2 regions of the Rhizobium cerradonense genome follow, and region 2 is predicted to be linked to the other one. Evidence: riboswitches for the same ligand, from Rfam matches in the RefSeq annotation. Region 2 holds a riboswitch; the other holds the start of a gene.
What was found. Region 2 has a riboswitch for thiamine pyrophosphate ahead of thiB (thiamine ABC transporter substrate binding subunit). Riboswitches for the same ligand answer to the same signal wherever they lie in the genome.
Positions count from the first base shown of each region.

Region 1: linked by a shared signal. The riboswitch ahead of thiC (phosphomethylpyrimidine synthase ThiC) and the one ahead of thiB (thiamine ABC transporter substrate binding subunit) in region 2 are both predicted to bind thiamine pyrophosphate.

Region 1 covers NZ_JAQJCK010000020.1:58,947-74,276, forward strand. The annotation lists gene PH547_RS28745 (carbohydrate ABC transporter permease) at 1-147, opposite strand, end outside; gene PH547_RS28750 (ABC transporter substrate-binding protein) at 214-1,527, opposite strand; gene PH547_RS28755 (ABC transporter ATP-binding protein) at 1,681-2,748, opposite strand; gene PH547_RS28760 (SDR family oxidoreductase) at 2,849-3,625, opposite strand; gene denD (D-erythronate dehydrogenase) at 3,627-4,610, opposite strand; gene PH547_RS28770 (FadR/GntR family transcriptional regulator) at 4,640-5,392, opposite strand; TPP riboswitch at 5,592-5,724, shown strand; gene thiC (phosphomethylpyrimidine synthase ThiC) at 5,817-7,643, shown strand; gene thiO (glycine oxidase ThiO) at 7,645-8,625, shown strand; gene thiS (sulfur carrier protein ThiS) at 8,616-8,813, shown strand; gene PH547_RS28790 (thiazole synthase) at 8,816-9,589, shown strand; gene PH547_RS28795 (thiamine phosphate synthase) at 9,586-10,215, shown strand; gene PH547_RS28800 (alpha/beta hydrolase family protein) at 10,311-11,303, opposite strand; gene PH547_RS28805 (ATP-dependent Clp protease proteolytic subunit) at 11,446-12,117, opposite strand; gene PH547_RS28810 (bifunctional diguanylate cyclase/phosphodiesterase) at 12,356-14,617, shown strand; gene PH547_RS28815 (alpha/beta hydrolase) at 14,842-15,330, shown strand, end outside.
Region 2 covers NZ_JAQJCK010000004.1:161,874-177,203, forward strand. The annotation lists gene PH547_RS11410 (helicase-related protein) at 1-1,042, shown strand, start outside; gene PH547_RS11415 (RNA-binding S4 domain-containing protein) at 1,046-1,450, shown strand; gene fdxA (ferredoxin FdxA) at 1,659-1,997, shown strand; gene PH547_RS11425 (CarD family transcriptional regulator) at 2,397-2,969, shown strand; gene PH547_RS11430 (RNA polymerase factor sigma-32) at 3,379-4,242, shown strand; gene PH547_RS11435 (M48 family metalloprotease) at 4,365-5,897, opposite strand; gene PH547_RS11440 (thiamine ABC transporter ATP-binding protein) at 6,169-6,897, opposite strand; gene thiP (thiamine/thiamine pyrophosphate ABC transporter permease ThiP) at 6,887-8,530, opposite strand; gene thiB (thiamine ABC transporter substrate binding subunit) at 8,538-9,566, opposite strand; TPP riboswitch at 9,617-9,734, opposite strand; gene PH547_RS11455 (MDR family MFS transporter) at 9,805-11,340, opposite strand; gene PH547_RS11460 (MarR family winged helix-turn-helix transcriptional regulator) at 11,555-12,082, shown strand; gene PH547_RS11465 (thiamine diphosphokinase) at 12,155-12,808, shown strand; gene PH547_RS11470 (ABC-F family ATP-binding cassette domain-containing protein) at 12,811-14,640, shown strand; gene PH547_RS11475 (efflux RND transporter periplasmic adaptor subunit) at 15,058-15,330, shown strand, end outside.

The DNA of each region.
Region 1 (15,330 bases), on a different contig from region 2:
CCAGACGCCGAGCCCCAGCGGATAGGTAAGAAAACAAATCAGAAAGATGGCCGCCGGCAACATGAAGAGGAAGCCGAGCATATTGTTGTTTTGCATGAGCGATCTGATCGGGCTGCGCGTGATATCCCCGGATGGCACAGTCGACATGATATTATCTCCTGATGGACAGTCGCAGCATGCCGTTGCCGGCACGCTGCAGATCTTCGCGAAGGATCAAACCTTGTAGTAGCGGTTCGCCCGGCGCTCGGCCTCTTTCATCGCATCCTCCGGCGACATCTGGCCGGTTACGGCGGCGGCGAACATGTCGACGAGCACGTAATCGGCCATCACACCTGCCGAAGCATAGCCCAGAGGACCGGCATAGCCGTTCGGGCGCAGCGTTTCCGAGGCGCGGGCATAGGGTGCGTGGACCGGATCGGCAGTCCAGACGGGGTTGTTGGCAAAGGCCTTCAAGGGTTGGCAGCAATAGGCGCTCGACCCTTGGATCCAGGCGTTCATCTGATCGCCTTCCATCATGAACTTGATATAGGCCTTGGCGGCTTCCGGATATTTGGTATGGCTGAACAGAACCAACGAGCTTGTTTGGTGCAGCTCGACGCTCTTGCCGACCGGGCCGATCGGGAAGTTTGTGGTTCTGATATCGGCGGCGATCTCGGCGAGCTTCGGGTCCTTCTTCGCCGCATAATAGACCGATACGCCGTTTGCGATCAGCGATACCTGCCCGGCAAGGAAGGCGCGGTTGTTGTTGATGTCCTGCCAGCTTTCCGTACCGGGAATGAAGGTCGCATAGAGATCCATCGCATAGTGGATGGCCGCCAGCGTTTCAGGGCTGTTGATAGTCACCTTGCCGCCTTCGTCCACCATCTTGCCGCCATGGCTCCAAAGCAGCCAATGGGCATAATTGTTGCCATCGCCCACGGCCTTGCCGTGCGGGAAGCCGGCCGGCGTGCCTTTCGCCTTCATTGCCTTGCAAAGCTCCAGGAACCCCGCGGTATCCTTGGGGAATTCGCTGAAGCCCGCCGCCTTTACGTGGCTGTCGCGATAAACGACGGCATTGCCGATCGCCGTCAACGGCATGGCGATGAACTTGTCGCCGCGGGTTGCGTAACCGCGCACGCCGTCATACCAGCCGCCGTATTTATTGCCGAGATAGTTGCCGAGTTCGGTCAGGTCGACGAGTTTGTCAGGATACTGATGAGCATCGTCGAACCAGCACATCACCATGTCGGGACCGGAACCGACATTGGCGGCGACAGCGGCCTTCGGTCGGATGTCTTCCCAGCTTTCCTTGTCGACACGAACCTCGACGCCCGTTGCCTCCGTGAACTTCTTGGTATTGGCAAGCCAGGCATCCTCGTCGCCCTTGACGAAGGGTGTCCAGCGAAGAAGCCTGAGACTTGCGCCCTTTTCGGGCGTGTAGCTGGGTTCGGTCTGGGCGAAAGATGGGCGAATGCCGAGCGGCGCAAGGCCAGCGATGCCGGCCGCGGCCGCGGATGCGGCAAGAAAGTCACGTCTCTTGAATGTCATGATACTCCTCCTTTGAAAACGGGAGCAAATCCCCCCGGCGCCCACCTTCCCGTGTGGTGGACGACGACCATCGCATCCGACCTTGCCGGATATTTCCGCACCGACGGGCGAGCAGGAAAACTCCTCTTTTTCCTGCTTCCCGCCGAAGCGGTATCAGATCGTCAATCTCCGACCGCTTTCGGCGTCGAATAGATGGACATGCGGCGCGTCGATGGAAACGCGCAGCGTATCGCCGGGTCGGGCATTGATCCGTTCCCGGAAGATGCAGTTGACATCACTGCCGCCAAACCTGACGGTCATCTGCGTTTCATACCCGGTAGGCTCGATCACGATGATTTCCGCCGGCAGACCGTTGGCGTCGAGCGCGATGTATTCCGGGCGCAGCCCATAGACGAGATCCCGGCCCTTTGCGCCAGCGGGCGGATTTGCCACCGGCAGGACAGTTCCGTCCGACGCGATGAACCGGCTGCCATTCTCCGCATCGAGGCGGCCTTTGATCATGTTCATCGCCGGCGAACCGATGAAGCCCGCGACGAAAAGATTGGCAGGCGTGTCGTAGAGATCCAGCGGCTTTCCCACCTGCTCGACGACGCCGTCATGCATGACGACGATCTTGTCGGCCATCGTCATGGCCTCGATCTGATCATGCGTGACGTAAACGGTCGTGGTGCCGAGACGTTGATGAAGCTCCTTGATCTCCGCGCGCATGGCGACCCGGAGCTTGGCATCGAGGTTAGAAAGCGGTTCGTCGAAAAGGAAGACCTGCGGATCGCGCACGATCGCCCGGCCCATGGCGACACGCTGGCGCTGGCCGCCGGAAAGCTGGCGGGGATAGCGGTCGAGAAGTTTGGTAAGGCCCAGGATTTCCGCAGCCTTCTTGACACGCATATCCATGTCGGCTTTCGGCGCGCGCTTAAGCATCAGCGAGAAAGCCATGTTCTGCGCCACCGACATATGCGGATAGAGCGCATAATTCTGAAAGACCATGGCTATGTCGCGGTCACCCGGCGCTACACCGTTGACGGCACGATTGCCGATACGGATCTCGCCGGCGGAAATGTTTTCGAGGCCGGCAAGCATTCTCAGAAGCGTGGATTTTCCGCATCCGGACGGTCCGACCAAGATCACGAACTCCCCGTCGGCAATCTCAATGTTCACACCCTTGATAACCGGGAACGCCCCGAATGATTTCCTGACATCGACAAACTCGACACCTGCCATAAAAGTCCCTCCCAGAACTTGTCACTTTCTTGGCTCTGCCGGTCATCTCCTCCTCCGAGACATTCACCGCCAGAACGCCAACCAATTCAATTTCGACGTCCTATCCCCTTCCGACGAGCGGCATCTTTGTCGCCATCACGGTCATGGTCAGGACGTTTGCCTCCAACGGAAGGCTTGCCATGTAGACGACCGCGCGAGCGACATGCTCGGCGGAAATCGTCGGTTCGGTGGCAATTTCTCCATTCGCCTGCAGCACACCGGAACTCATTCTCGCGGTCATGTCCGTTGCGGCATTACCGATATCGATCTGGCCGCAAGCGATATCGAATGGGCGTCCGTCGAGCGCGGTCGATTTCGTAAGGCCGGTGATCGCATGCTTGGTCGCGGTATAAGGGGCGGAATTTGGCCGGGGCGTTGTCGCCGAAATCGACCCGTTGTTGATGATGCGGCCGCCGTGAGGCACCTGCGACTTCATCAGTTTGAAAGCCTGTTGCGTGCAAAGAAACGCGCCGGTGAGGTTGGCCGCCACCACGCCGTTCCACTGGTCGAAGGTGAGCTCTTCGAGCGGTATCGCAGGCGCACCGCTGCCGGCATTGTTGACGAGAAGATCGAGCCGGCCGAATTCGGATTTGATCTTGCCGAAGAGGTCAGCGACCTGTTCAGGAGCCCCGATATCGCAGGCAATCGCCCGCATCGTGCCGCCAGTCTCGGCGGCGAGTTCGCTGGCTGCCTTTTCCAGCACATCATGACGGCGCCCGGTGAGGACAACGGTATAACCTTCCGCGCTCAGCGCTTTGGCGATGCTGCGGCCGATGCCGGTACCTCCGCCGGTGACAAGGGCGATCTGCGTTTTTGGTGCGATTGCGGGCTGCGCCATCTCAGATTTTCCCTCCAAGTTCATCATCGATGTGGATCCTTATGATCTCATCGAAATTGGTTTCCGCCCTGAAGCCGAGTGCCGTTGCGCGCCGCGCATCGAAATCCGTCGCCCATCCGGAAACAATCGAGCGGATTGTGGGGTCGATCTCACGGCGGATGAGCTTGACCGCCTTTTCGCCGGCAACGCGGCGCAGAGCCTCGATCTCCTCGCCAACAAGCGCGGACAGTCCGGGCATGGTGAGATTTCGGCGCGGCCCGATCTTGCTGCTGTCGATGCGTGCGGCATGGATGAAGAAGCCGACTGCGGAACGTGGGCTGGCAAACCAGTGTCGGACATTCTCGTCCACCGGCAGCACGGCTTCCTGATTGACAAGAGGCTCGCGCAGAATGTTCGAGAAGAAGCCAGAGGCCGCCTTGTTCGGCTTGCCGGGGCGGATGCAGATTGTTGGAAGGCGAATGCCGATGCCGTCGAAGATGCCGCGCCTCGAATAATCGGCAAGCAGCAGTTCGCAGATCGCCTTCTGCGTACCGTAGCTCGTCAGAGGGGTCGTGAAGAAATCATCGCCGATCTTCTCCGGAAAGGGTTGGCCGAAAACAGCGATCGACGAGGCAAAGATGACGCGGGGGTTATAGGGCTCCTTCAGCCCCTCGTGCCGGATGGCCTCGAAGAGCGAGCGCGTGCCATCGAGATTGGTGTGGTAGCCCTTATCGAAATCCGCCTCGGCCTCGCCGGATACGATCGCCGCCAGATGAAAGATCATATCCGGCCGCAAGCCGGAAAGCTTGGTGGCACTCGCGGGATCAGAAAGATCGGCCGTCATCGCCGTGGAAACGGATACAAGCGCGGCCGGAACCGGCGGCGGAACAACGTCGACAAGCGTCAACCTGTCGATCCCGCGGCCAAGCACATCTGCCTGCAGACCAATCTTCTCCACCAGCTTGCGGCCGATCATGCCAGCCGCCCCGATAACCATCACATGCATATCAGCCAGATCTCCTCATGCTCAGCGGCTCAAACCGTATTGCCGGTATTGCCGGTCGCCAGCAGAACCTTGGTCGTTTCGTAAATACGCGTCAGATGATGCCGGAACGCGTCGACGACGGCATCGCGGTCATGCCGTGCGAGAGCCTCGTAGATCGATAGATGATCGTCGTAGCTCGCTTCGATAGCGCCCGGCTTGGACATAGCGTTGCGGCGGTAATTCATCATGTAGGTGTATAGGTCAGTGACAAAGTCGGCGAGCAGCGGGTTTCCACCGGCGCGATAGATCGCAACGTGGAATTCGCGGTCGCAAATGAGGAAACGCATCACATCGTCTCCGCCAAGCCGCTGCGCCTCCAGAAGAGCCTGCAACTTTGCCAGCGTCGCATCGTCGATCCGTTCGGCAGCGTCGCCGACGACCTTGAGCTCGACATGGAGACGGGCCGCGTGAACCGACTCCAGATCGTAGCTGTCGATTGCATTGGGGGAGGCGATTGTCACCGTGATGTGGCTGAGGTCGACCTTGCAAACGCGGCTGCGGCTGCCATGCGAAACCGCGATGATACCCTGCGCGGCCAGGGTCTGGATGGCGCCGCGCACCGTTTCGCGGCTGACATGGAGAACGCTTGCCAGTTCGCGCTCGCCCGGCAACTCGTCGCCCGGCCGCAACATGTTGGTTGCTATCAGGACCATCAGCTTCTGAGCGATAACGTCACGCGCCGTCCGGCGGGCGAGACCACGCGCGATATTCGGCACCTCGGTTAAGATCGGACTTTCGTCCATCGCACCCTCCGGTCCACTGGTTGGTCCAGCAGATCAGTTTATTAAGAATGGTTGAGCAAATCAGTCAAGCCAATTTCCTCCTGTAACCGCCAATACGGACATCTTTCATCAGCCAGGCTCGGGACAGAGATATCGCTCGACGCCCGAGCCGCAATGAGAGCAAGCTTGACATCATCAGCAGCGGCCCTTTACGATCACCGACATTCACCAGGGGGGTCCCGGCAAGGGGCTGAGATACTGCTGAACAATACGGCTTTGCCGATTGTGGGCGCAGTGACCCGTTGAACCTGATCCAGTTCATACTGGCGTAGGGACGGTGCAAGCGCTCGAAGGCTTTGGATTCATGCGTGGAATCCGTGCCGGCGTCTTTCCATCATTCCGGCTGATTGACTGGGTCTCCAACTGCAATTTGGAGCCTCAAACCATGACCATTGCCGCAAAGAATCTTACCCCGACCGTCACGACTGGCCCGATGCCGGCATCGCGGAAGATCCATATTTCTGGAGATATCCATAGCGATATCCGCGTACCGATGCGCGAGATCAGCGTCCATCCGACCGCAGGCGAGCCGCCTGTCGTCGTCTATGATTCCTCCGGTCCCTACACGATAGAGGGCGCCGAGATCCGCATCGAGCAGGGCCTGCCCCAACTGCGCCGTGACTGGGTGCTCGCCCGCGGCGATGTCGAATCCTATGTGGGCCGCCATGTCCGCCCCGAGGACAACGGCTTTGTCAGCGGCGAACGGCTCACACCGGAATTCCCAGGGCGACGCCGGCCGCTACGTGCCAGGGACGGTAAAGCCGTCACCCAGCTCGCTTATGCACGGGCCGGCATCATTACGCCGGAGATGGAGTTCATCGCCATTCGCGAAAACCTCGGCCGCAAGGCCAACGCCGAAGCACTGATTCGCGACGGCGAGAGCTTCGGCGCTCATATTCCGGATCATGTCACGCCGGAATTCGTCCGCCAGGAAGTCGCCGCCGGCCGGGCGATTATCCCCGCCAACATCAATCACCCCGAAAGCGAACCGATGATCATCGGCCGGAATTTTCTGGTGAAGATCAACGCCAATATCGGCAACTCCGCCGTCACGTCATCGATGGCGGAGGAAGTCGAGAAGATGGTCTGGGCTGCCCGATGGGGCGCCGATACCGTCATGGACCTTTCGACCGGCCGCAACATCCACAATATCCGAGAATGGATCATCCGCAATTCGCCGCTGCCGATCGGCACGGTGCCGCTGTATCAGGCGCTGGAAAAGGTCGGCGGCATCGCCGAAGACCTCACCTGGGAAATCTATCGCGATACGCTGATCGAGCAGGCCGAACAGGGCGTCGATTATTTCACTATCCATGCCGGCGTACGGCTGCATTACATCCCACTCACCGTCAATCGCGTGACCGGCATCGTCTCGCGCGGCGGCTCGATCATGGCCAAGTGGTGTCTTCACCATCATCGCGAGAGCTTCCTCTACGAACATTTCGAGGAAATCTGCGATATCTGCCGCGCCTATGACGTCTCCTTCTCGCTCGGCGACGGCCTGCGCCCCGGCTCGATCGCCGATGCCAACGACGCGGCGCAATTTGCCGAACTCGAAACGCTCGGCGAGCTAACGAAGATCGCCTGGGCGAAGGATTGCCAGGTGATGATCGAGGGCCCCGGCCACGTGCCGATGCACAAGATCAAGGAAAACATGGACAAGCAGCTCGCCGTTTGTGGCGAGGCGCCTTTCTATACGCTCGGGCCGCTGACGACCGATATCGCGCCGGGCTATGACCACATCACCTCGGGCATCGGCGCTGCCATGATCGGCTGGTTCGGCACGGCGATGCTCTGCTACGTCACGCCGAAGGAACATCTTGGCCTGCCCGATCGCAATGACGTCAAAACAGGTGTCATCACCTACAAGATCGCCGCCCATGCTGCCGATCTTGCCAAGGGGCACCCGGCCGCGCAGGTGCGCGACGATGCATTGTCGCGCGCCCGCTTCGAGTTCCGTTGGGAAGATCAGTTCAACCTGTCGCTCGATCCCGACACCGCCCGCAGCTTCCATGACGAAACCTTGCCAAAGGAAGCCCACAAGGTTGCGCATTTCTGCTCGATGTGCGGCCCGAAATTCTGCTCCATGCGGATTTCGCACGACATCCGCGCCGAAGCGCAGAAGGAAGGGCTGGACGCGATGGCGGCGAAATACCGTGAGGGCGGCGATCTCTATATGCCGATCGACACCCCAACCCATAAGGCAGACTGACATGCGTGTCCTTGTGAAGGGGGCCGGCGTCGCCGGCCTCACGGTCGCACGCGAATTGCACGCCCGTGGTGCGAAAGTGATCGTCTTCGACCCGCACCCAAACTTCGCTCGCGCTGCTTCCTGGCTCGCCGGCGGCATGCTCGCGCCTTGGTGCGAGCGCGAAAGCGCGGCTGAGACTGTGCTTAAACGCGGCCTCGATGCCGCCGATCGGTGGGAAGCGATCCTGCCGGGCAAGGTCGTCTGCAACGGAACGCTGGTCGTCGCATCGACCCGCGACCATGGAGAGCTGAGGCGATTTGCCAGCCGCACGACAGGTCATCAATGGGTGGAAGAGGACGACATTGCTTCACTCGAACCCACTCTCGCCACTCGCTTCAGACATGGCCTGTTCTTTCAGCGTGAAGCTCATCTGGATCCTCGCCAGGTGCTGCGTGCGTTGAAGGAGTTGCTGTCGGCAGAGGGCGTCGTCTTTACCGACGAAGATGTGAGCGAAGACGATTTCTCCGATATCGTTGATTGCACAGGTGCTGCCCGCATCGGGCAAAGTCGCGATCTGCGCGGCGTGCGTGGCGAAATGCTCTATCTGCATACGGAGGAGATCACGCTCGCCCGGCCCGTCCGCCTGCTGCATCCACGCTTTCCCGTCTATATCGTCCCCCGCGGCGAGGGTCTGTTTATGGTCGGCGCGACGATGATCGAGACCGAATTCGACGGCCCGATCACTGCGCGCTCGATGATGGAACTGCTGAACGCAGCCTATACGCTGCATCCAGCCTTTGCGGATGCCACTATCGTCGAAACCGGCGCCGGCATCCGCCCTGCCCTCCCCGACAATTTTCCGCGAGTAATGCGGGAAGGCAAGGTCACATACCTCAACGGTCTTTATCGCCACGGTTTTCTGCTGGCGCCGACAATGGCGGCAGAAGCCGCCGATCTCGTCTTTTCCGAACGGACGACGCAAAGGAGTTTCCAATGCACCTGATCATTAATGGCGAAGCGCAGACGATTGCCGCCACGACGCTTTCGCAGCTTTTGGCCGCCCTCGACTACGAAGGCGACTGGCTGGCAACCGCCGTCAACGGCGAACTCGTTCATCGCGAGGATCGCGACGGACATATTCTGGTCGACAACGACAGGATCGAGATCCTGACACCCATGCAAGGAGGCTGACCATGCTCGATCTCTACGGAAGCCAAATCGGGTCGCGACTTCTTCTCGGCACCGCGCGCTATCCCTCGCCAGCAGTCCTCGCCGAAGCGGTCAAGCGATCAGGGACCGAGATCGTCACCGTATCGTTGCGCCGCGAAGCGGTCGGCGGTCGCAACGGTGGCGCATTCTTCGACATGATCCGCGCGCTCGACGTTCGCGTTCTTCCCAACACGGCCGGCTGCCATGGCGTATCGGAGGCGGTGCTGACCGCCAAGATGGCCCGCGAAGTGTTTCGAACCAACTGGATCAAGCTGGAGGTGATCGGCAACCACGATACGCTGCAGCCGGATGTCTTCGCACTCGTCGAGGCGGCGCGCATTCTCACCGGTGAGGGTTTCGAGGTCTTTCCCTATACGACGGACGATCTGGTCGTCGCCGAACGTCTGCTCGAAGCCGGATGCCGGGTGCTGATGCCCTGGTGCGCCCCGATTGGTTCTGCGGCAGGCCCCCTCAATCTTTCCGCACTTCGATCCCTGCGGGCACATTTTCCCGACGTGCCGTTGATCGTGGACGCCGGTATCGGCCGACCTTCGCATGCTGCTGTTGTCATGGAGCTCGGCTTCGATGCCGTACTGCTGAACACCGCGGTTGCCGGCGCCGGCGACCCTGCCGCAATGGCGGAAGCCTTCGCCAAGGCGATCGACGCCGGCAGGCAGGCGTTCGGCGCCGGTATGCTGGAGCCGCGCGACATGGCAGTGCCTTCGACACCCGTAATCGGAAAGGCGGTTTTCGCATGAAGCTCGATCCTTTCTACCTGATCGTCGACAGTGCCGCATGGATCGAAAGGCTGGTGCCACTGGGTGTCAAACTGGTGCAACTGCGCATCAAGGATCGCACTCTGGCCGAGATACGGGCAGACATCCGCCAGGCAAAGGCGGTCTGCGCCGCCCACGAATGCCAGTTGATCATCAATGACTACTGGCAACTTGCCATCGAGGAAGGCTGCGATTTCATCCATCTCGGCCAGGAGGATCTGGCGGTGGCCGATCTTGGCGCCATCCGCGAGGCAGGCTTGAAGCTGGGACTTTCGACGCATGACGAGGCGGAGCTGGCGATCGCGCTGGCGGCGCGTCCGGACTATATCGCGCTCGGTCCGATCTACCCCACCATTCTCAAGGCCATGGCCTGGGCGCCGCAGGGTCTCGACCGCATCGGCGAATGGAAGGCGCGCATCGGCAGCATACCGCTGGTGGCGATCGGCGGGCTGACCGTGGAACGCATTGCCGGCGTCTTCGAGAACGGGGCGGACAGTGCTGCGGTGGTCACGGATATCACCTTGAACAAAGCACCCGAAACGAGAACCATGCAGTGGCTGGGGATGACCGACATCTACCGCTCCAATGTCTGCGCGGACCCGATTTAGATACGAAGAGGCGTCTTTGCTGCAGCGGACGCCCCACTTCTGGCCAGAACTGCTTCAAGAGCATCAACGACCAATTCGGCCATCAGATCGGCCGGTTAGTGCTCCAAGTGCCTCCGGAAGAACGCCAACACCGCGGAATTGAACTCCTTGTGAAAGGCCACTCGGTCGAACCCGGGTCTGTCGCCGCATATGTCCGGACGCTTCTTAGCCAAATCCGGCGTGCAGGGCGTAAGGAAGGCAAAATGACCGGCACCTTGTACGATATGGTAGTCGGGCTTGGCCGGCAGATCGCGATCGATAGCCGAAACAAAGTCAAACGACACTTCACCGCCAGTTCTGTCTTCTCCGCTGTGTTCCGACGCCCAAAGTTGAATCGGGGTTTTCACGTTCTCTAAGCCGTCTGGGCCGAACAATGGACCGAAAGCCGGATCGGCAATGACAAGGGCCTTCACGCGAGGGTCATGCGCGAATGATTGTGTCGGCATCTCGTTTTTCTGCAGTTGTGCGCAACTGGGCTTCGGAGAATTCTCCGGGCAGAGCGCAAGAGCCTTTCGAAGATCGGGAGTGCCGCCTGCAACAACCAAGCCTGTATAGCCACCTCTCGAGAAGCCAAAGAACCCTATATTTTCGGGGTCGAGTTTCGAATGATCGGGCCATGCGGTGAGCATGTAGTCGATCAATCGCGTGATGTCGGCCGGACGCTCCGCGAACGGGGCAAGAGTGTCGGCACGGCTCATATCGCCGCCGGATCCCGCGTCGACTGGATGGTTGAGCGCAACGACAACGAACCCACCATCTGCGAGCATCTCGGCTGTGTCATGGTGGCTGACGAAGGATCCTCCATAGCCATGCGAGATCACGATCAATGGCAGTTTTTCGCCGGACACGGCACAGTTCTCCGTGGCCGGCAGCGTCGTCATGCGAAATTTCACCTCGCCCGCCTCTTCGGCGCAAGGAGACCAGACGGCTGCTTGTAGCATCGGAAGGCCGGGCTCAACCGGCACGCTGATGAAGCGAAGACCGGCAGCCTGGGCGAACGTAGCCATCAAGCAGAACGTGGCCAGGAGCGTGGACTTGAAAAGGCGCATGCATTGCTCCGATCAAGAGATTTGAACTTGCCGTAGACGGCTTCCAGGATGCTGAGAATTCGCCTCTGTTTATGCGGAGCATTGTCTCGCTCAGGTAGCTCCCATACGAACGCCACCCGGCCAAAGAGGCATTTCACCAAGACTACTTGCCGCCGGAGGATTGAACAAAAAACAGCCCATCATGCGGTTGTATGCTCACCTCGCCGATCCGTGTTGCCAGGCCCATATTTAATGCCTCAGGTGCCCTTACAAATCGAAGTTTCGGGCTCAGGAGGTCGGCATATTGCTTGTCGCTGATTGAAAGCCGCCCCTCGAATATTTCCTTCATTCGATCATCATCGATTGCAAGGGCGTTATATCCCTCATTGATTTGATCGGCGGTCAGTTTTTCGCTGCTGAAGGTTTCTTGGCCGGAGTGAAATGCAAAAAGAGATTCTTTATTTGCAATTCTTTCTTTCCCAGCCAGGAATAAAAGAACTGCCGCCGATTCAACATTGGCAATTGCATACGTATTAATTTGAACGTCCATGGAAGACAGTATGTGGTATAGGGCGATGCCCGAAGCGATATTTCCACCCATGGAATTTATCATCAGGTATATTGTGCCATAACCCTTTGATCTGAGATTTATGATGCCGCTCGTAAGATCGAGCGTAGACTTTTCATCAATCGGCTGGGAGAAATACAAATAGGCGGCCGAGCCGCTATTCACATTTTCCTTCTCTTGAGCAAAGACGACGCTGGATTTGAAGGTACCGATAGCTAAGGCAGATAGACCTAAGCAGACATTCCGGCGATTCAACATTACCGACATATCAGACAGCCCTCGAATGGATTAATCACTCCGGTAAGATACGCGGCACTTGCGAGCCTCGGCAACTTCAAGCGAACGACCTTACTTCAAAGTCACGTGATCTCATGCGCTGCAGGATGCCGTCATCACCCGGCAAAAGACCTCGTGTGGAGGGTAAAATTCTTTGCCCTAACCGGTTTAGTGTTGCTTTAAAGAAACTGTGTCAGGGTACAGGCGTGTCCTCTATACCGGCAACCTGATGAAGTTTCGAAGAAATCCAAAGATACTGCGCGGCTTCGCGAGCTCTGTAATAGGCCATACTGGCGCATTTGCTCCGGCAATATTTGCGGCAACTATTGCAGTCATCGTCGTCTGTGTTGCAACGAACTGGCGGCGGGAACGATCGCTGGCCGATGAACGCTCCATTGTTGCCGGCGAGATTGCCACCATTTCATCCCGGCTTCAGACGAACCTCAATAGCAATGTGAAGCTGCTGCAAGGCCTGGCGGCTGGTGTCGCAGTCAATCCAACGATGGACCAAACCGCCTTTTCCAAACTTGCTGCCGAAATCTTGCAGCCCGATTCACAATTGCGAAGCTTCGCCGCGGCGCCTGGCATGGTGGTGAAGTGGGTTTATCCGGAAAAAGGAAACGAAAAGGCCATCGGACTCGACTACCGAAAGAATGAAAAGCAACGCGACGGCGCGATGCTGGCGCGCAACACCCACAATATCGTTCTGACCGGGCCTGTTGAGCTCGTCCAGGGCGGGACTGCTTTCATAGTCAGGTGCCCAGTTTATATCAATGACGGAACAAGTCAGATCTTTTGGGGTCTTCTTTCTGGAATCGTAGATATTCCGAGGCTTTACCAAGATAGCGGCCTTGAATCGACCGACTTTGAGATTGCCATTAGCACCGTACCGGAGCCGAACTTGCCCAAACAAGTTTTTCTCGGCAGCCTGGACACTTTTTCGAAGCAACCGGTCGTGACATTCGTTGATATGACGTATGGCCGATGGACCCTCGCCGCGGTGCCCAAGCACGGATGGGGCCAAAATAGCGGGATTGCCACTTTTGAGCTCTATGCGAGCCTGTTGGCATTCTGTGTCGTTGCACCGATCATCTGGGTCGGCTTTCTGACCAAATCACGCCAAAAAACTATTGAAAAGCTTCGCCTTCACAAGAAAAAGCTCGTTCGAGCACGGCAAAGGCTGGAATACCTGTCGTTGCATGACGCCCTCACAGGGCTTCCTAACAGGCGATTTATCGACCAGATGATCTCGCAACCGACGAGACCGGGTCCGGAAGATTGTCTGATCCTCATTCATATCGACCTGGATCGATTTAAGGAGATCAACGACACGAAAGGTCATGCCGGAGGTGACACGGTGCTACAGGCAACGGCTTCGCGCCTTGCCAATTTGGCCGGCCCGAACGACGTCGCGGCTCGGATCGGCGGAGATGAGTTCATCTTCGCTAGCTGGAGCACCGATGCCGAGCCTAAGGCAAACGCATTGGCGCAACAGATTGTCGATACGCTCGAGCAGCCCCTCTCCATTGATGGGGCGGAGTGTGTGGTGGGTGCAAGCGTTGGCGTCGCCTGGGAGACTGAACCTGCTGCGCGCCGGCGGGACCTCAGTCAATTGCTTCTCAATGCCGATTTGGCCCTGTACGAGGCGAAGAAGACGGGCCGCGGCCGCGCCGCCATTTTCACCGAAGAGCTTCGTAGCGCCACAATCCATTCGAAAGAACTGGCAGACGAATTCAATCATGCGCTCGATCGCGATGAACTGGTCGCATTCTTCCAACCGCAGTTTAACGCAGACACATTGGATATCGTCGGCGTCGAGACACTCGCCCGCTGGGATCACCCGCGAAAAGGTCTGCTCACCCCGGACAAATTTCTTGACGTCGCGGAAAGGCTGGGGCGCAGCGGCGACATGGACAGGCTGATCCTGCAAAAGGCCCTGTTCGAGCTTACAAGATGGGACAGCCTTGGGATGGACATCCCGCGTGTCTCAGTCAATATTTCAGCGCGTCGACTGGCGCAGCCAAATCTGCTTGCCGAGCTTTCCGCACTTCCCTTGGCGAGAGGTCGCCTGTGTTTCGAGCTGCTTGAGACAATCTCCTTCGACGATCTTCAACCTGTTCTCAATGAGATCATTCCCGCTGTCAAAGAGCTTGGGATCGAAATCGAGATTGATGATTTCGGCACCGGACATGCCAGCATCGTCAGCCTACTTAGATTTGAGCCACGAAGGCTTAAAATCGATCGGGAAATTATCAAGCCGATTGTCACATCTCCATCCCAACGCCGTCTGGTCTCCTCAATTATCGAAATCGGCCGATCGCAAAACATCGACATCGTTGCCGAAGGCGTGGAGACCATGGAGCATGCGAAGATCCTGAAAGATCTTGGTTGCCATTTGCTGCAAGGTTACGCGCTAGCACGACCAATGAGCTCGCAGCAGTTGATCGAATTTTGCCGCCCGAAGAATAAAGGACTTACAGAGGCGGGGTAATAACGTCGCAATGACTCAATCAGCGATTACTGCCTGCGACGTTCTTGCAACAGCGCAAACGCGATTCTATTCTGTGACTGGGACCAACGAAGCTTAGACGGCATTCTCAAAGAACGTCCCAAAGCGACAGAACGGCCCGACGAAATAGCGTCCGGCTGCCGCAATCACATCTGCATCGACTGAAATCCAGCAATGATCCGATCCGGGCCTACACGGAGATCAAGATGGCGGACCACCGCGAAATCGATGCTATTCGAACCCTATTAAGTTCCAGGCCCCGCCCCGTCGGATGGGCGGAGCGCCGGCATAGAATCGAGGAAGTCGGTGCCGCCTGGCCGATTGCCGACGATATCGAACTGGAAGAAGTCGAACTGAACGGCTTCTCCGCGGAATGGTCATTGGCGCCGGGCAGCAATGCCGCGCATGTGCTCATGTTCTTCCACGGGGGCGGCTATTGCTCGGGCTCGATCGTCAGCCATCGCCGTTTGCTAACCGAAGCTGGGCGCGCGGCGGGCGCGCGGACGCTCGCCGTCGGCTATCGCCTTGCGCCGGAAAATCCGTTTCCCGCGGCTCTCGACGATGCCATCGCCGCCTGGCGCTTTCTGCGCGGACAGGGCATAAATGCCGAACATATCGCCGTTGGCGGCGATAGCGCCGGCGGCGGCCTGACCGTCTCGCTGATCAATACACTGCGCGCTGCCGGTGAAGCCTTG
Region 2 (15,330 bases):
GGCGGGCCGTACGTCCGTGGTCACCGATCCGACTTTCGAGCGCATGTTCTATAAGCTCGCCGGCTTCCGCTTCCTCGGCAAGCGGGCGGTGCGCATCGACATTCTCGAGCGGCTAGCGGATATTATTCGTCCGCTCTTGCAGTGGAAGCCTGGGCAGGCGTCGCGTCCGGAAGGCGCCTATGACGGCCGCCGCTTCACGACGACGACCGCGATGCTCTCCATTCTCGGCGCAACGCTGGAAGATATGGAAGAGATCCTGAAGGGTCTCGGCTATCGGGCCGACGCGGTGAAGGCCGAAGATGCGGCAGCCTTCCTTTCGCAGCAGGATACCTCCTCGGCACCTGCTCCGGCGCAGGTTGCGGAAACCGTCGCAGAGAAGGCCGATCACGACGATGCCGATGGCGCAGGCGATGAGCCGGCTACCGAAGGCGAAACCGCCGCACAGGATGCGGTTCCCGCAGCGCAAGCTCCTGCTGAGCCTGCCGCCGCTGCCGAGCCAATGGAAGCCTCTGAGGCTACAGCCGAGCTGCCGGGTCCGGGTGCGGATGTCGCCGCCACCGAGCCGGTCGAACCGAAGCCGGTTCTGCTTTGGCGTCTTGGCGGACGCAGCGATAACCAGCAGCGCCAGGGTGGACGCGGCCATGGCGATCGTCGCGGCCATCAGGGCGAGGGGCGCGGTCACCAGGGTAATCGCCGCAACGGCGGTGGCGAGCAGCAGGCGAACGGCGAAGGCAACCGCGAGGGCCGGGATAATCGCGAAGGGCGCGAGGCCCGTGGCGACAACCGAGGACCGCGCGGCAATCGCGACGGCGGCCGTCCGCAGCATCAGGGCAATCGTTCCGAACGCAACGACCGCCAGGATCGCGGCGACCGGGGTGACCGGAAAGAGCGTAACGATCGCAATGATCGGAACGACCGCAACAATCGCGGCGCATCGCAGCCGCTGCGCTTCGAGGCCAAGCCGCCGCGCAAGGAAAAGCCGATCGATCCGGATTCTCCTTTCGCCAAGCTCGCTGCCCTCAAGGAGCAGATGAAGAAATAGGCCATGACGGACGAAAAGCAGCCATCTTCCGGTTCGCGCCAGCGCATCGACAAGTGGCTGTTCTTTGCCCGCATGGTAAAATCCCGCTCGCTGGCGCAGGTCTATGTCCAGAACGGCAGCGTGCGGGTGAATGGCGAGCGGGTCGTCCAGCCGAGCTACGGCGTCAAGGCAGGCGACCGGATCGAGCTCTCGCTCGAGCGGCGCGACGTCGTCCTGATCGTGCGTCAGCCGGGCGAGCGCAGAGGTCCCTTTGAAGAAGCGAAGCTGCTTTATGAGGATCTGACGCCGCCGCCAGATGAGACAAAACGTCTCACTCCCTTCGAGCAGGCGCTCCGCGCGCCGGGCAGCGGACGGCCGACGAAACGCGACCGGCGAGCTATAGACCGGCTGACCTCCGAGGATGATTAGAAAACTCTGCTCGAACTCCATGATTTTGGGACTGTTTATCCCTTGAAATTGGCCGGCAAAGTCGATACCTCACGGTCAACCCGCTGGTAACCAGCCGGTCGGCATGCCTGCGCATAGCGCATACGCCTGTCCGCCGGCTTCCGAGGGAAAAGCGTGACGTTCCAGGTTGCGCATCCGCGGAAAACGAGAGACATCCCTGGAGTGCTTCATGACATACGTCGTGACCGACAATTGCGTTCGCTGCAAATACACCGATTGCGTGGAAGTCTGCCCCGTCGACTGCTTCTACGAGGGTGAGAATTTTCTCGTCATTCATCCCGACGAATGCATCGATTGCGGCGTTTGCGAGCCGGAATGTCCCGCCGAGGCGATCAAGCCCGATACCGAGCCGGGCCTCGACAAGTGGCTGAAAATCAACGCGGATTATGCCTCGATCTGGCCGAATATTACGGTCAAGCGCGATCCTCTCCCGGAAGCCAAGGAAATGGACGGCGAACAGGGCAAGTTCGAGAAATATTTCTCGACCAACCCTGGTTCGGGTGACTGATTGAGGGCCGTGACAGGCCCTCGATAAAGGTGTAGTCGATAACGCTTAAAGATGAATCATTGCCGTTGGCCGCCGGAGCGGTCGACGTGGCCGTTTTGGTGTGCGTAAAGCAAATTATTGATTTAGTCAGATTTTTGTGATAGCTTCCTCACACTGATCCACTGCGGCATTTCGCGTGCCCCAAACCATCACGAAAGCAAGTAACAAATCCGTACGCGGTTTCCTTGACATATCAACGTTTTGAGTTGTCGGGTCTGGGATCGCGATGAACGGATTTCTTTTTGCACGCGTCTGGCTGGACCAGGATGAAGTCACCCCGACGGTGCTTCCGTCTCAACCGGGCCTGACTGACCCGGCCCCGGCTCACGCTGGGTGCGTAACAGGGAGTTTTTGAAAAGAATGACGATCCAGCAGAAAAAACCTTCAGCAGCACGCCATGGCTTCAAGACCGGCGAATCGATCGTATACCCCGCTCACGGTGTTGGTACGATTACCGCGATTGAAGAGCAAGAAGTCGCAGGCATGAAGCTTGAGCTTTTTGTAATCGACTTCGAAAAAGACAAGATGCGTCTGAAGGTGCCCGTGGCCAAGGCCATGAGCATCGGAATGCGTAAGCTTTCCGAGACTGATTTCGTCGATCGGGCGCTTAAGGTTGTTCAGGGCAAGGCTCGCGTCAAGCGTACCATGTGGTCGCGCCGCGCCCAGGAATATGATGCCAAGATCAATTCCGGCGATCTGATCTCAATTGCCGAAGTGGTTCGCGATCTCTATCGCGCCGAGAACCAGCCGGAGCAGTCCTACTCCGAACGTCAGCTCTATGAAGCTGCGCTCGATCGCATGGCGCGCGAAATCGCCGCCGTCAACAAGATGTCCGAGACCGAGGCCGTTCGCCTCGTCGAAGTCAATCTGAACAAGGGCCCGAAGCGCGGCAAGGTCGTCGAAGAAGACGATTCCCAAGACGAAGCCGCATAAGACCGGAAGCTCACATACCACGTCAAAAAACCCGGCCTTCGAGCCGGGTTTTTTCTTTGGAACCTTTTTTGGTCTGATGCGTTTAGGTTTCGTATTTGCGGCTGGTGCGCGCTTTCTCGTTATCAGAGTTTCTCGCCCAGCCGTTTCCCTTAACGTTCACGAGGACCGGACCCCATGCGTTTTGATTGGAAATTTCCCGGCGATCGGAAGTCATTTCCTTCGCCAGGTCATTTCGGAGAAGCCGAATTAGACCCGTAACACCGATCGTCGGATATCCGGAGATCGGCCTCCAATTGCATTCCATTCATAGATTTTCACCCGCGCAGCGATGTCGGGAAGCGATGTTTGCTGTCTTTTCCGTTGACCGTAGCACAGAGACGATTTTGGGGCAGGATTAGGGGATATGCATATGAAGAATATGTCTGCAGATCGGCGTATGATTAAGATCGCGATGGCCGCTCCCTATCTCGGCCGGGACGAAGAGCACGACCTCGCCATCCGCTGGAAGGATCACGACGACCGCGGCGCTCGCAACAAGATCGCCACAGCCCACATGCGCCTCGTTATTTCGATGGCGGGCAAATTCCGCAATTTCGGCTTGCCGATGAGCGACCTTGTACAGGAAGGCTATGTAGGTCTCCTAGAGGCGGCGGCAAGGTTCGAACCGGAACGGGAAGTACGATTCTCGACCTACGCAAGCTGGTGGATCCGCGCTTCGATCCAGGATTATATCCTGCGCAACTGGTCGATCGTGCGCGGAGGCACGAGCTCGGCGCAGAAGGCGCTGTTCTTCAATCTTCGCCGCTTGCGGGCCAAGCTCGCCCGGGGCAATACCGGCGTTACGGTGCAGTCGATCCATGAAGAAATCGCCGTCGCCCTCGGCGTCAGCCTTGCCGATGTGCAGACCATGGATGCGCGCCTCTCCAGCAATGATGCATCCTTGCAGGCGCCGTCGATTTCCGGTGACGCCGAAAGCGCCGAGCGCATGGATTTCCTGATCAGCGACGAGCCTCTGCCCGACGAACAGGTCTCCAACATGATCGATGGTGAGCGCCGCCGAGTCTGGCTGGCTTCCGCCTTGAAGCACCTCAACGAGCGTGAAATGAAGATCATCCGCGCCCGTCGCCTGGTGGAGGATGGTGCGACGCTGGAGGAGCTGGGCGCTGATCTCGGCATTTCCAAGGAACGCGTACGTCAGATCGAAAGCCGCGCCATGGAAAAACTCCGCAGCGCTCTGGTCGACGCCGATCCGCGTATGGCGAGTTACGCTTGATAAAAACCTTCTCCCCATGGGGGAAGGATCAGGTGCCAGCAAAAAGGCAGCTTTTCTCGATAACGCCCTCAAGCCGCGCTGTGCGCGGCCTTTTCGTGCTGGGGCGAAGATGCGCGATCCAATTATTCGGAAATAATCTTGACCCTGTCGCCGGGCGCGACGTTTGCGCCCGTTGGCAGGGCGTTGATCAGTTTGAAGAGATCGAGTTTGCGGTCGGTGCCCATCATGCGGGCGGCGAGCGTTGTGATATTATCGCCTGTCTTGACCGTCACGACGCGCACGCGCAGTGGCTTCAGTGATGAGGCTTCTTCCGGCGTCATGTGCCGGAAGCTTGAGCGAAGCACGTCGGCCGTCTGCTGCAGGGCGGTCGTGTTGCCCTTCGGCACGGCCGTCAGGAAGCGGAAGATCTGCGAGCGGTCGCGGATGACGGTGACGTCGAAATCCCAGCGATCAGCCGAGGCGCGCGCGGTGGCGGCCTCCATGCCGTTGACGGTGATGGCACGGATGGTCGAGGGATCGAGACCGGTGACCCAGCCGCTGGAAATATAATTCGTCAGGTTCTGATTCTGATTGTCCGCCACGCCGTCGAAGCGGACGGCGATATCGCCGGGGCCGGTCGCCATGACCGCCTCGACCTTGTTGTCGATGTGGAAATCGGGCGGGACATCGAAGCGAATGCCGAGACCGCCGTGCAGGAAGGTCTGGCCACGCACATAGCCTTCTTCCGGGCTGTCGCCATAAAGCAGGCCGTCGATGCCGTTGAGGTAATAATCGCGGCCGGCATCGCCGACCTTACCTTCCTCGCCGAATTCACGGGCATGCATCTTGGCAAGATCGATGCGCTGCGGCGTGCTCGGATGGCTCGATAAGAAGTCGAGGCTCTGGTCGGCGTCGGAATTGGCCGTCATAAAGTGGCTGTAGTCTTCCATCGCATTGAGGAAGCGGGCTGCCGCATAGGGATCGTAGCCGGCCTGGCCAAGCGTGCGGATGCCGATCTCGTCGGCTTGCAGCTCCTGCTGGCGGGAGAAGGCGGCAAGACGCAGCTTGCCGCGGGCGAGGGCTTGCTTGCCGGCAAGATCGCTCGACAGAACTTCGGAGACGACGCGGCTGGCGATGACTTCGGCCTCTTCACGCTTCTGGCGCTCGATACCGTGATTGGCAGTGACGTGCGCCATTTCATGCGACAGCACGGCGGCGACTTCCGAGGCATCGTTTGCAAGCGCCAGCAGGCCGCGCGTGACGTAGAGATAGCCACCGGGCAGCGCGAAGGCATTGATCGACGGCGAATTCAAAATGGTGATGCGATAGGATTGCTGCGGATTTTCCGACACGCTGGTCAGTGCGCCGGCGATGCGGGCGACCAGGCGCTCGGTCCTGGCATCCTTATACTCGCCGCCATAGCTCGCCAGAATGCGCGGATGCTCACGGGCGCCCATCTGCGCGCGCGGATCGTTCTTCTGCACTTCGGAAACGATCTGCGGGCTGGACGATGGCGAAACATTCGGTTGGTAGGATTGATCCAGCACCGACTGACAGCCGTTGAGCACCGCCGCGGCAATGAGGATGGGGGCCAAGCGGCGCGCATGGGCCGCGACAGTCCTGCTGATCCTTCGTCCTGCGTAGTCGCTCTGCTTCAGTGCCTGTGTCCCACTCATCTTACTGCCATGCCGGCCGGACGCCGAACCCGGTTGATCATGACTAGGCAGATCATCGCCGCGTTTCGTCAAAGGTTGCATCCACTCCGATCGGACCTGAGTTCGTCCGGGTGGTCTCTGCCCTTTGCTGTAGCCGATTTCGGCAGCAGTTGCATAGCGAGACTCCGTTTAAATGTGGCAGCGTTGTATTTTGGCAAGCATATGCCAGGACTTTCAGCCGTCCGCCGCGACGAAATTAAGGCAAAACCGGCAGCAAAATGCTGCGTCGCATTCAATGTTGCAAAAATGTGGTCAGTGCCGGAATGCCGTCTTGCGTCAAAAAACGCTCGATGGGAGCTGAAAGCGGAACGGTTCCGCCATCGATGAAGACGGCATGATCGGCAAGACGGCGAACTTCAGCCGGGTCGTGCGAGACGATCAGCACCGTATTGCCAGTTTCGCGGTGAAGCTCGGACAAAAGCTCCGCCATGCCGGAGCGCAGGCCGGGATCGAGCGCGGCGAAGGGCTCGTCGAGCAGCAGGATCGGCTTGTCGCGCACCAGCGCCCGTGCGAAGGCCGCACGTTGGCGCTCGCCGCCGGAAAGGGTGCCGGGCTTGCGTCTATCGAAGCCGGCAAGCCCAACGCGTGCCAGGGCTCCCGAAATCCTTTGCCGGTCGTCCACCGAGAGTTTCAGCGACGGGCTGATGCCAAGCCCGACATTGGTGAAGAGATCGAGATGGGCAAAGAGGTTGTTATCCTGGAAAACCAGCGATACCGGCCGCTCGGAGGGATGCAGCCTAGTGACATCCTGCCCGGCAAGCATGATACGGCCACGGTCGGGCGTCTCGAAGCCGGCGAGCAGATTGAGGAAGGTGGATTTGCCCGATCCGGACGGGCCGGTGATGGCGATGATCCGGCCTTGCGGCAATTCGCAATCGAAGCGGAAATCATGGGTGCCGAGCCGCAATTCGACGCCGGCCATCATAATGCCCCGTTGTCCCGTGCGCTGATTATCGGTCATTCCGCCTGCCTTCGTCCTCATGCCTGCCTTGACCGGCCGTGCCGGCGACAGTCAGGAGTAGACATATCAGCCCCAGAATGAAAGCAAGTCCGTCCGCATCGTTGGTGCGATAGCTGCCGAGCTTGCTGTAGACCAGCCAAGGCAGTGTCACCAGGCTATCGGAGCCGAAGAGAGCGACGGCGCCGAGATCGCCGAGCGACAGCGCCATGGCGAAGGAGAGCGCCGTAAAAAGCGGCTTGCGCAGGCCGGGCCAGTCCACTAGCCGCAACCGCGCGAGGCCCTGAAGACCGAGGCTTGCGGCCAAACGTTCCGTGCGGCGACGATGGACAGCATGGGCCGGTTCGATGACGCGGATGACAAAGGGAAGCGCCATCAGGGCGTTGATGGCGACGATCAGAAGCGCCGCAAATCGGGCGGGATCGCCAAACAGCCTCAGCGCCAGGAACCATCCGGTCGCCAGCACGATCGGCGGCACCAGCAAGACGAGGGAGGACGTGCCGCTCAAGGCGAAGGCGAGGGCGCGCAGGCCCGGCGCTTTCCGGCGTTCGGCCGCTATCGCCGCGCGGGCGCGGATGATGGCGAAGGAGATGAGAACCGCCAGAATGCCGGCGGCAAGCGCGATTGCGAGGCTGGTCGAGGCTGCCTGCAGGAAGATCGCCTGGCTGACGAGCCTCAGAAGATCTGCCTTGAGGCCGGTGACGACCACCGAGGCGAGCGGCAGGCCGATGAATAGGGTGGCGAGCAGGAGCAGCGTGCTGTCGGCCAGTTTGGCGGCGGGCACTGTTCCATCGATGCGCCGCACGGCGCGGCCTGCCGTCAGCCCGTGATCGTCCGGCGCTGGAAGCAAGGCCATGGCGCCGAGAATGGCGGCGGTCACCACGATCTGCAGCAGGGACAGGGCTACGGCGCGGCCGGGATCGAAATCAAAGCGCAATGCTTGATAGATCGCCACCTCGAGCGTGGTCGCGGCCGGGCCGCCACCGAGGATCAGCACCAGCGTGAAGCTGGTGGCACAGAGCATGAAGATCAGGCCGGCGATGCCGGAAATGAGGCCGCGCAGCACCGGCCATTCGATGAAACGAAAGACGGAGGCGGGGCGCATGCCGAGGCCACCGGCCATTAGCCAATATTCCGCCGGCACGCGTTCCAGCCCGGCGAGCATCAGGCGGGCGGCGAGCGGCAGGTTGAAGAAGACGTGCGCCAGCAGGATGCCCGTCAGCCCGTAGATGCTGACCGGCTGCGCTAGGCCGAGCCCCGTCAATAGCTGGTTGAGAACGCCCTGACGCCCCCATATGCCGAGCAGGCCCAGCGCGCCGATCAGCACCGGCAGGCCCATGGGAACGGCCATCAGGCGGATGAGCCAGAGCCGGCCGGGAAAGCGAGGCTGCCGCGCCAGCGCGCGGGCGACCGGAATGGCGAGGGCGACAGAAAGTAGGGTGGACAGCGTTGCCTGCAGCAGGGTGAAGCGCAGCACGCGCAGAAGATAGGGATCGGCAAGCGGATTGCCGTCGGCGGATTCGATGCCGGCGGCAAGCAGGGTGACGATGGCAAGGCCGATGAAAAACACGATACCGGCGAGGCTGAAGGCCCCGCCGGCGATGGCATGTCTTTTCTCCGGCGCCGTCAGCAGCATCTCGGCATCAATTGGTGCTGGTGGCGGCCAGCCATTCGTCGATCCAGGCCTTGCGGTTCTTTTCGACCACATCGGGGCTCATCAGGAAGGTCTTTGACGGGACGACCAGCTTGCTGAAGGCATCTGGCAGCGGCTCGGACGTCGCCGAGACCGGCATCATCCAGTTATTGGTCGGGATGGTGTCCTGAAAGCCGGGCGAAACCATGAACTTCAGGAAGTCGCGGGCAAGCTCCTTGTTCGCCGACGACTTGATCAGGCCGGCAACTTCGATCTGGATGTAGTGGCCCTCGGAGAAGGCGGCCGCCTGATAGCGGTCGGTCTTGTCTACGACCATATGATAGGCCGGCGACGTCGTATAGGAGAGCACCATCGGTGCCTCGCCCTTGGTGAAGAGGTCATAGGCTTCCGACCAGCCGGGGGTGACGGTCAGGATGCGGCCCTTGAGCTTCGTCCAGGCATCGGCCGCCTTGTCGCCATAGACCGACTTGACCCAGAGCAGCAGGCCGAGGCCCGGCGTCGAGGTGCGGGGGTCCTCGATGACGATCTTCTGCGACGGATCGCCCTCGACCAGATCCTTCAGGCTCTTTGGCGGATTCTTGACCGCCTGCGTATCGTAGACGACGGCGAAATGGCCGTAGTCATAGGGGACGAAGACGTCGTCTTTGAAATCGCCCGGAACCTTCAGGCTGGACGTGTCGATGCCACTGGCATCGAACAGGCCGGTGTCCTTTGCCTCGTCGACGAGGTTGGTGTCGAGGCCGAGAACGACGTCGGCCTTGGTGCCCGTGCCTTCCAGCTTCAGCCTCGAAAGCAGCGCCACGCCGTCGGTGACGCTGACGTAATTGACCGTGCAGCCGCAGGTTTTCTCGAAGGCGGCCTTGACCTTGGCGCCCGGACCCCAGTCGGCGGTGAAGCTTTCATAGGTGTAGATGGTGAGCGTCTTGTCCGCAGCTTCGGCGCGCTCTGCGGCGAAAAGCGTTGCGCCGGCGGCGAGAGCCAAGCCGGTAAACAGTGACAATAGCGATCGGTTGGGCATGACAGCGCCTCCTCGTTGGTTTCGTTTTGAACGGGAAAAGGGCGCCATGATTTTGTCACGCGTCTAATCCCTCCGCCGGTGTTAGCCGGATCAGGTTCCGCGGGTTGGCCGGTGAAAGCCTCTCAGCCAGATGTCTTCGAAAGACATAAGGCACCCCGTTAGAGCGTTGGCAGGTTTATTCCTGTGACGAAGCGATGACAAGGGGAATGATTCCCCTGTCGATTGCAGTACGTTCGTTTTACTCGGCCGCGTGCGCAGCCGCCTGGCTGTCGAGCTTCTTGGCGGCGCCGGGCAATTGCACGTTCTTCAATGAGATCGCCGTCAACAGGCCGAGGAAACAGATGGCGGCGGCCGTCATGAACAGTGGGCTGAAGGCGCTCGCATAGGCATTGGCAACGCTTTCGCGCGTGGCGTCCGGCAGGGCCGCCATCATCTTCGGCGTCAGCTCCTCGATATTGGCGACACCGGGGATGGAAACGCCGATATTGCCGAGCTTGGCGGCGATGATGGCGCCGTAGATGGAAATGGCGATCGAGGCGCCGCCCATGCGCGAGAGCGTCACGGCGCCGGTGGCGGCACCGACGTCGCGGCTGGCTGCGGCATTCTGCACGCCAATGACCGGGACTTGTTGTGCCAGGCCGATGCCGATGCCATGCAGCAGCATCAGGGCGCCGATGAAGACGATCGGCGTGCCGGCGTGAACATGCGCCAGCGTGGCGAAGGCGATGGTGCTGCAGGCGGCGCTGGCGATGGCGAAGGGCTTGTAGCGGCCCTTCATCGAGATCAGCCGGCCGGCCGAAAGCGAACCGCAGACGATGCCGCCGGTCAACAGGATGAACAGCAGGCCCGCCATGGATGGCGACAGGCCGGTCGTCGTCTGCAGGAAGAGCGCGAAATAATTGACCATGCCGATTGCCACCGCGCCGCTGGTGACCGAGATGATCAGCAGCAGGCCGAAGGTCGGGTTGCGGAACAGCGTCATCGGCACGATCGGCTCCGGCGCGCGACGTTCGACGAAAACCCAGGCCAGCGCACAGAGCGCGCCGAAGGCGGTGATCCCGAGGCATTGCGGCGAAAGCAATGAGCCGAAGAGCTCCGTGCCGTCAGCGGCAAGCACGATGCTGGTGGTCGTCAGCGCAAGGAGGAGCGCGCCGGCATAGTCGATCTTCGGCTTGCGGGCGGGTTTGCGGTACGGGAGCATGAAGGCGAGGCCGGCCAGAACGATAAAGCCGATCGGCACGTTGACGAGGAAGATCGAGCGCCAGCCGAAGAGGTCGCTCATCGTGCCGCCGAGAACGGGGCCGATGGCGCCGGAAGCCATCAGCACCAGGCTGGAATAGCTCTGATAACGGGCGCGTTCCCGCGGTTCGAAGAGATCGGCGTTGACGGAGAAGATCGAGACCAGAATGCCGCCGCCGCCAAGGCCCTGCAGCACGCGGGCGGCGATCAGCGTATTCATCGATATTGCAAGGCCGCAGACCGCCGAACCGATGGTGAAGATCGCGATCGCGGTCATCATCACATATTTGCGGCCGAAAAGGTCACCGAGCTTGCCGTAAACGGGCATCGAGGCGGAAAGGGCCAGCAGATAGGCCGAGCCGATCCAGCCGAAGCGTTCCAAGTGCCCGAATTCTCCGACGATGGTCGGAAGTGCCGTCGATACGATCTGGTTGTCGAGGGTTGCCATGAACATGGCGGTCATCAGGAAGAAGAAGAGAATCAGCCGGCGGCGATGATCCGCCACAAGTGGCGTGGGCGTGGTCTGCATATCCATGGAACGAGAAATCCGAGCTTGCCCGAAACGCTATGCGCTCGACCGAACGCATGGGAACGCCCCGGTTCCTGAATGCGGAACATGGCGTTTTCGGACAGGTCTTCGAAAGCGAATGTTCCGGAACAATATATGTGCTATCAGCATATAACTGTCAATGGCAAGTGAATGCTGTTTGCATATTTTAATTCCTATCCGTCTCTGATATGTTGGAATGATGACATCAGCGACGAACACACGAGAAGTTGAAGCCTCACCCTTGCCCGAAGATGAAAACCGGTTGCGCATCGGGCAGGTGATGACCCGCATGCGCCTGATGACCGGCCGCCGCATGATCGGTCGGCTTGCCATCCAGAACGTTGCGCCGGGCCTGGAGCTTTCGCATCTCGACGTCATCGATGCCGTAAGGCGCGCGGAAGAGGCCGGCGAAGTCACGGTCGGGACCATCGCCGAAATCCTGCGCATCGATCCATCGCGGGCAAGCCGCATCGTCGCTGACATGGTCGCCCGCGGCGTGTTGCGCCGCAAGGCGTCGCAGGCGGATGCGCGTCGCATCGTGGTCGTGCTGACCGCGCTGGGCCAAAGGCTGCTCGCCGAAATCCAGGCGCAGAAATTTTCGGTCATCGAGAGCATCATTGCCGACTGGTCGACCGAGGACATCGAGACTTTCTCGCTGCTGTTCGATCGGTTCGTCAGCGGTTACGAGCGGGTTTTCCAGGCGCGCATCAAGGAAACAGACGGCTGAACGGCTGACACCGCCGTTCTTGCCAACAGCGCTCTTCCCTTAGGACGCGTCTTTGCGCTATGGGCTTGGCACATGAGCCAATCCACCACCTTCACCATCCTTCTTGGCGGCGAGCTTCGCCTGACGGACCGGCTGCGCGCGGCGGTCGCGGGCAGCCGTTTCATTGCGGCAGATGGCGGCATGCGCCATGCCGTGGCGCTCAATGCGACGCCCGAGCTCTGGGTCGGCGATTTCGACTCGACGCCGGCGGATCTGCACGGTGCATTTCCGGATGTGCCCAAGCAGCCCTATCCGGAGGCAAAGGCAGCGACGGACGGCGAGATCGCCGTGTCGGAAGCGATCGACCGTGGTGCAAAGCGATTGATCCTCGCCGGCGCCATGGGTGGGGAACGTTCGGATCATGCGATCCAGCATCTGATCAATGGCGTTCAGCTCGCCGAAAAAGGTTTCGACGTGCTGCTGACCTCGGGCGATGAAGAGGCCGTGCCGCTGCTGCCGGGCGACTTGGAACTGGCGCTGCCGGCCGGCTCGCTGTTTTCCATTCTGGGCTTCAGCGACTTGAAGGGTCTCTTCATTCACAACGCCCGCTATCCCCTGCGCGATTTCCATCTGCCCTTCGGCGCGTCGCGCACCATTTCCAATGTGGCTGAAGGCACTGTGCGCCTTTCGCTCGGCAGCGGCAGGGCGATCGTCCTTGCCCGCCCCTATGATCTCAGCGGAGTCTGATCTTGGCCCCTCCCATCCTGAAACTCGACGACATCTTTCTGAGCTTCGGCGGCGCGCCGCTCTTGGCCGGCGCCGGGCTGCAGGTGGAGCCGGGCGATAAGATCTGCCTTGTCGGCCGCAATGGCTCCGGCAAGTCGACCCTCCTCAAGATCGCCGCCGGCCTTGTCGAGGCGCAGTCCGGCGAAGTGTTCCGTCATCCGTCATCGACGGTGCGCTATCTCGAGCAGGCGCCGGATTTCGCCGACTATAAGACGGTGGCCGCCTATGCCGAAGCCGGGCTCGGACCGGGCGACGATCCTTATCGCGTTACCTACCTGCTCTCCCATCTTGGCCTGACCGGTGAGGAGGACCCGAAAAACCTCTCGGGCGGCGAGGCGCGCCGCGCGGCGCTTGCCCGCGTTCTTGCGCCGGAACCGGATATCCTTCTGCTCGACGAGCCGACCAACCATCTCGACCTGCCGACCATCGAATGGCTGGAAGGCGAGCTACAGAAGAGCCGCAGCGCCCTGGTGCTGATCTCGCACGACCGGCGCTTCCTGGAAAAGGTGTCGACGGCGACCGTCTGGCTCGATCGCGGCACGTCGCGGCGGCTCGATCGCGGCTTCGCGTTTTTTGAAGGCTGGCGCGACCAGGTGCTGGAGGCCGAGGAGCTGGAACAGCACAAGCTCGGCAAGGCGATCGAGCGCGAGGAGCACTGGCTGCGCTACGGCGTGACCGCGCGGCGCAAGCGCAATATGCGCCGCCTCGGCGAGCTGCAGGACATGCGCGCGCGCCATCGCGGCCATAAGGGACCGCAGGGCACGGTGCAGGCAGCGGCGGCCGACGCGCAGGAAAGCGGCAAGCTGGTGATCGAGGCAGACAAGATCACCAAGACCTATGACGAGCGCGTTATCGTCGCGCCGTTTTCGATCCGGGTGCATCGCGGCGACTGTATCGGTCTCGTCGGTCCGAACGGTGCCGGCAAGACGACGCTCCTGAAGATGCTGACAGGCCAATTGCCGCCGGACGGCGGCACGGTCAAGCTCGGCACCAATCTGGAGATCGCCACCCTCGACCAGAAGCGCGAAGACCTCAATCCGGAGGATACGCTCGCCAATTACCTGACGGACGGCCGCGGTGAAAACCTGCTGGTCAATGGCGAGCAGCGGCACGTCACCGGCTATATGAAGGAGTTCCTGTTCCAGCCGGAACAGGCGCGTACGCCAATCAAGAATCTTTCCGGCGGCGAGCGTGCCCGGCTGATACTGGCGCGTATCCTGTCGCGGCCGACCAATCTCCTGATCCTCGACGAACCCACCAACGATCTCGACATCGAGACGCTTGACCTCTTGCAGGAGATCGTCGCCGGCTTCAACGGCACCGTTATCCTCGTCAGTCACGACCGTGATTTCCTCGATCGGACCGTGACCTCAACCATCGCACCTGCCAATCCCGAAGAGCCGGACGGCCGCTGGATCGAATATGCCGGCGGCTATTCCGACATGCTCGCTCAGCGCAAGGGCGCAATCGAGGAGCGCAAGCGAGCCGAAAAGGCAGCCGAGAAGCCGAAAGCAGCGGAGACGCAGGCAGCCACCGCTGAAGCTTCGAAGGGTAAGGGCAAGCTCTCCTACAAGCAGAAATTCGCCCTGGAAAACCTGCCGAAGGAGATGGCGAAGGCCGAGGCTGACATCGCCGCCCGCGAAAAGAAAATGGCCGATCCCAACCTCTTCGCCAAGGATCCGGCAAGCTTCAACCGCCTTGCGGCCGAGATGGAAAAGCTGCGCGACAGCCTGACGAAAATGGAAGAGGAATGGCTGGAGCTCGAGATGCTGCGGGAAGAGCTGGAGGGCTGAGGCGCGGTTCAAACCGTGTCATCAACCTTTCATAGCCATCGGTATATTAAAGAAAACAGATGGTTGCAGCCGGTGCTATTCCCTGTTGTCGAATTCGATAAACTGTTTATACATTGTGTTGAAAGTACCAGACTAGAGCATCCTGCTTTCAGGTAAATATCCCCTCCAAGCGAACAGATGCTCCAGGTTCAAACGTCCAGAGCGCCCCTTCTGCGTTTAAACCAACGCACGGCGTTCCAGAGCTGGAGGACGCCGCGGATCGTCAGTCATCCGCGACGCATTGAGAAGTCCGAAGAGATCTGACGAGATTCCGCCGCTGGCGGTGTAGGTCCTTCGCGGAAGGCTGCAGGCAGACATCATGAACGCTTGACGCGGCAGTTTTTGCCGTGGGTGATTTATTGGTCAGGGGGTTCCTTCATGCCGATGACGCTGGCGCGTGTCGCTTTCTTAAGCTGTGCAATTGCTGTTCTCACGGGATCTCAGGCGCTAGCGCAAAATGCGCCGCCCGCGGCACCGGTGACGGTCGCCAAGCCCGTGGTCCGCGATGTCATCGACAGCGATGAATTCATCGGCCGCTTCCAGCCGGTCGATGAGGTCTCCGTGCGCTCGCGCATCGGCGGCTATCTGCAGGAGGTGCATTTTCAGGACGGTACCATAGTCAAGCAGGGAGACCTGCTTTTCGTCATCGAC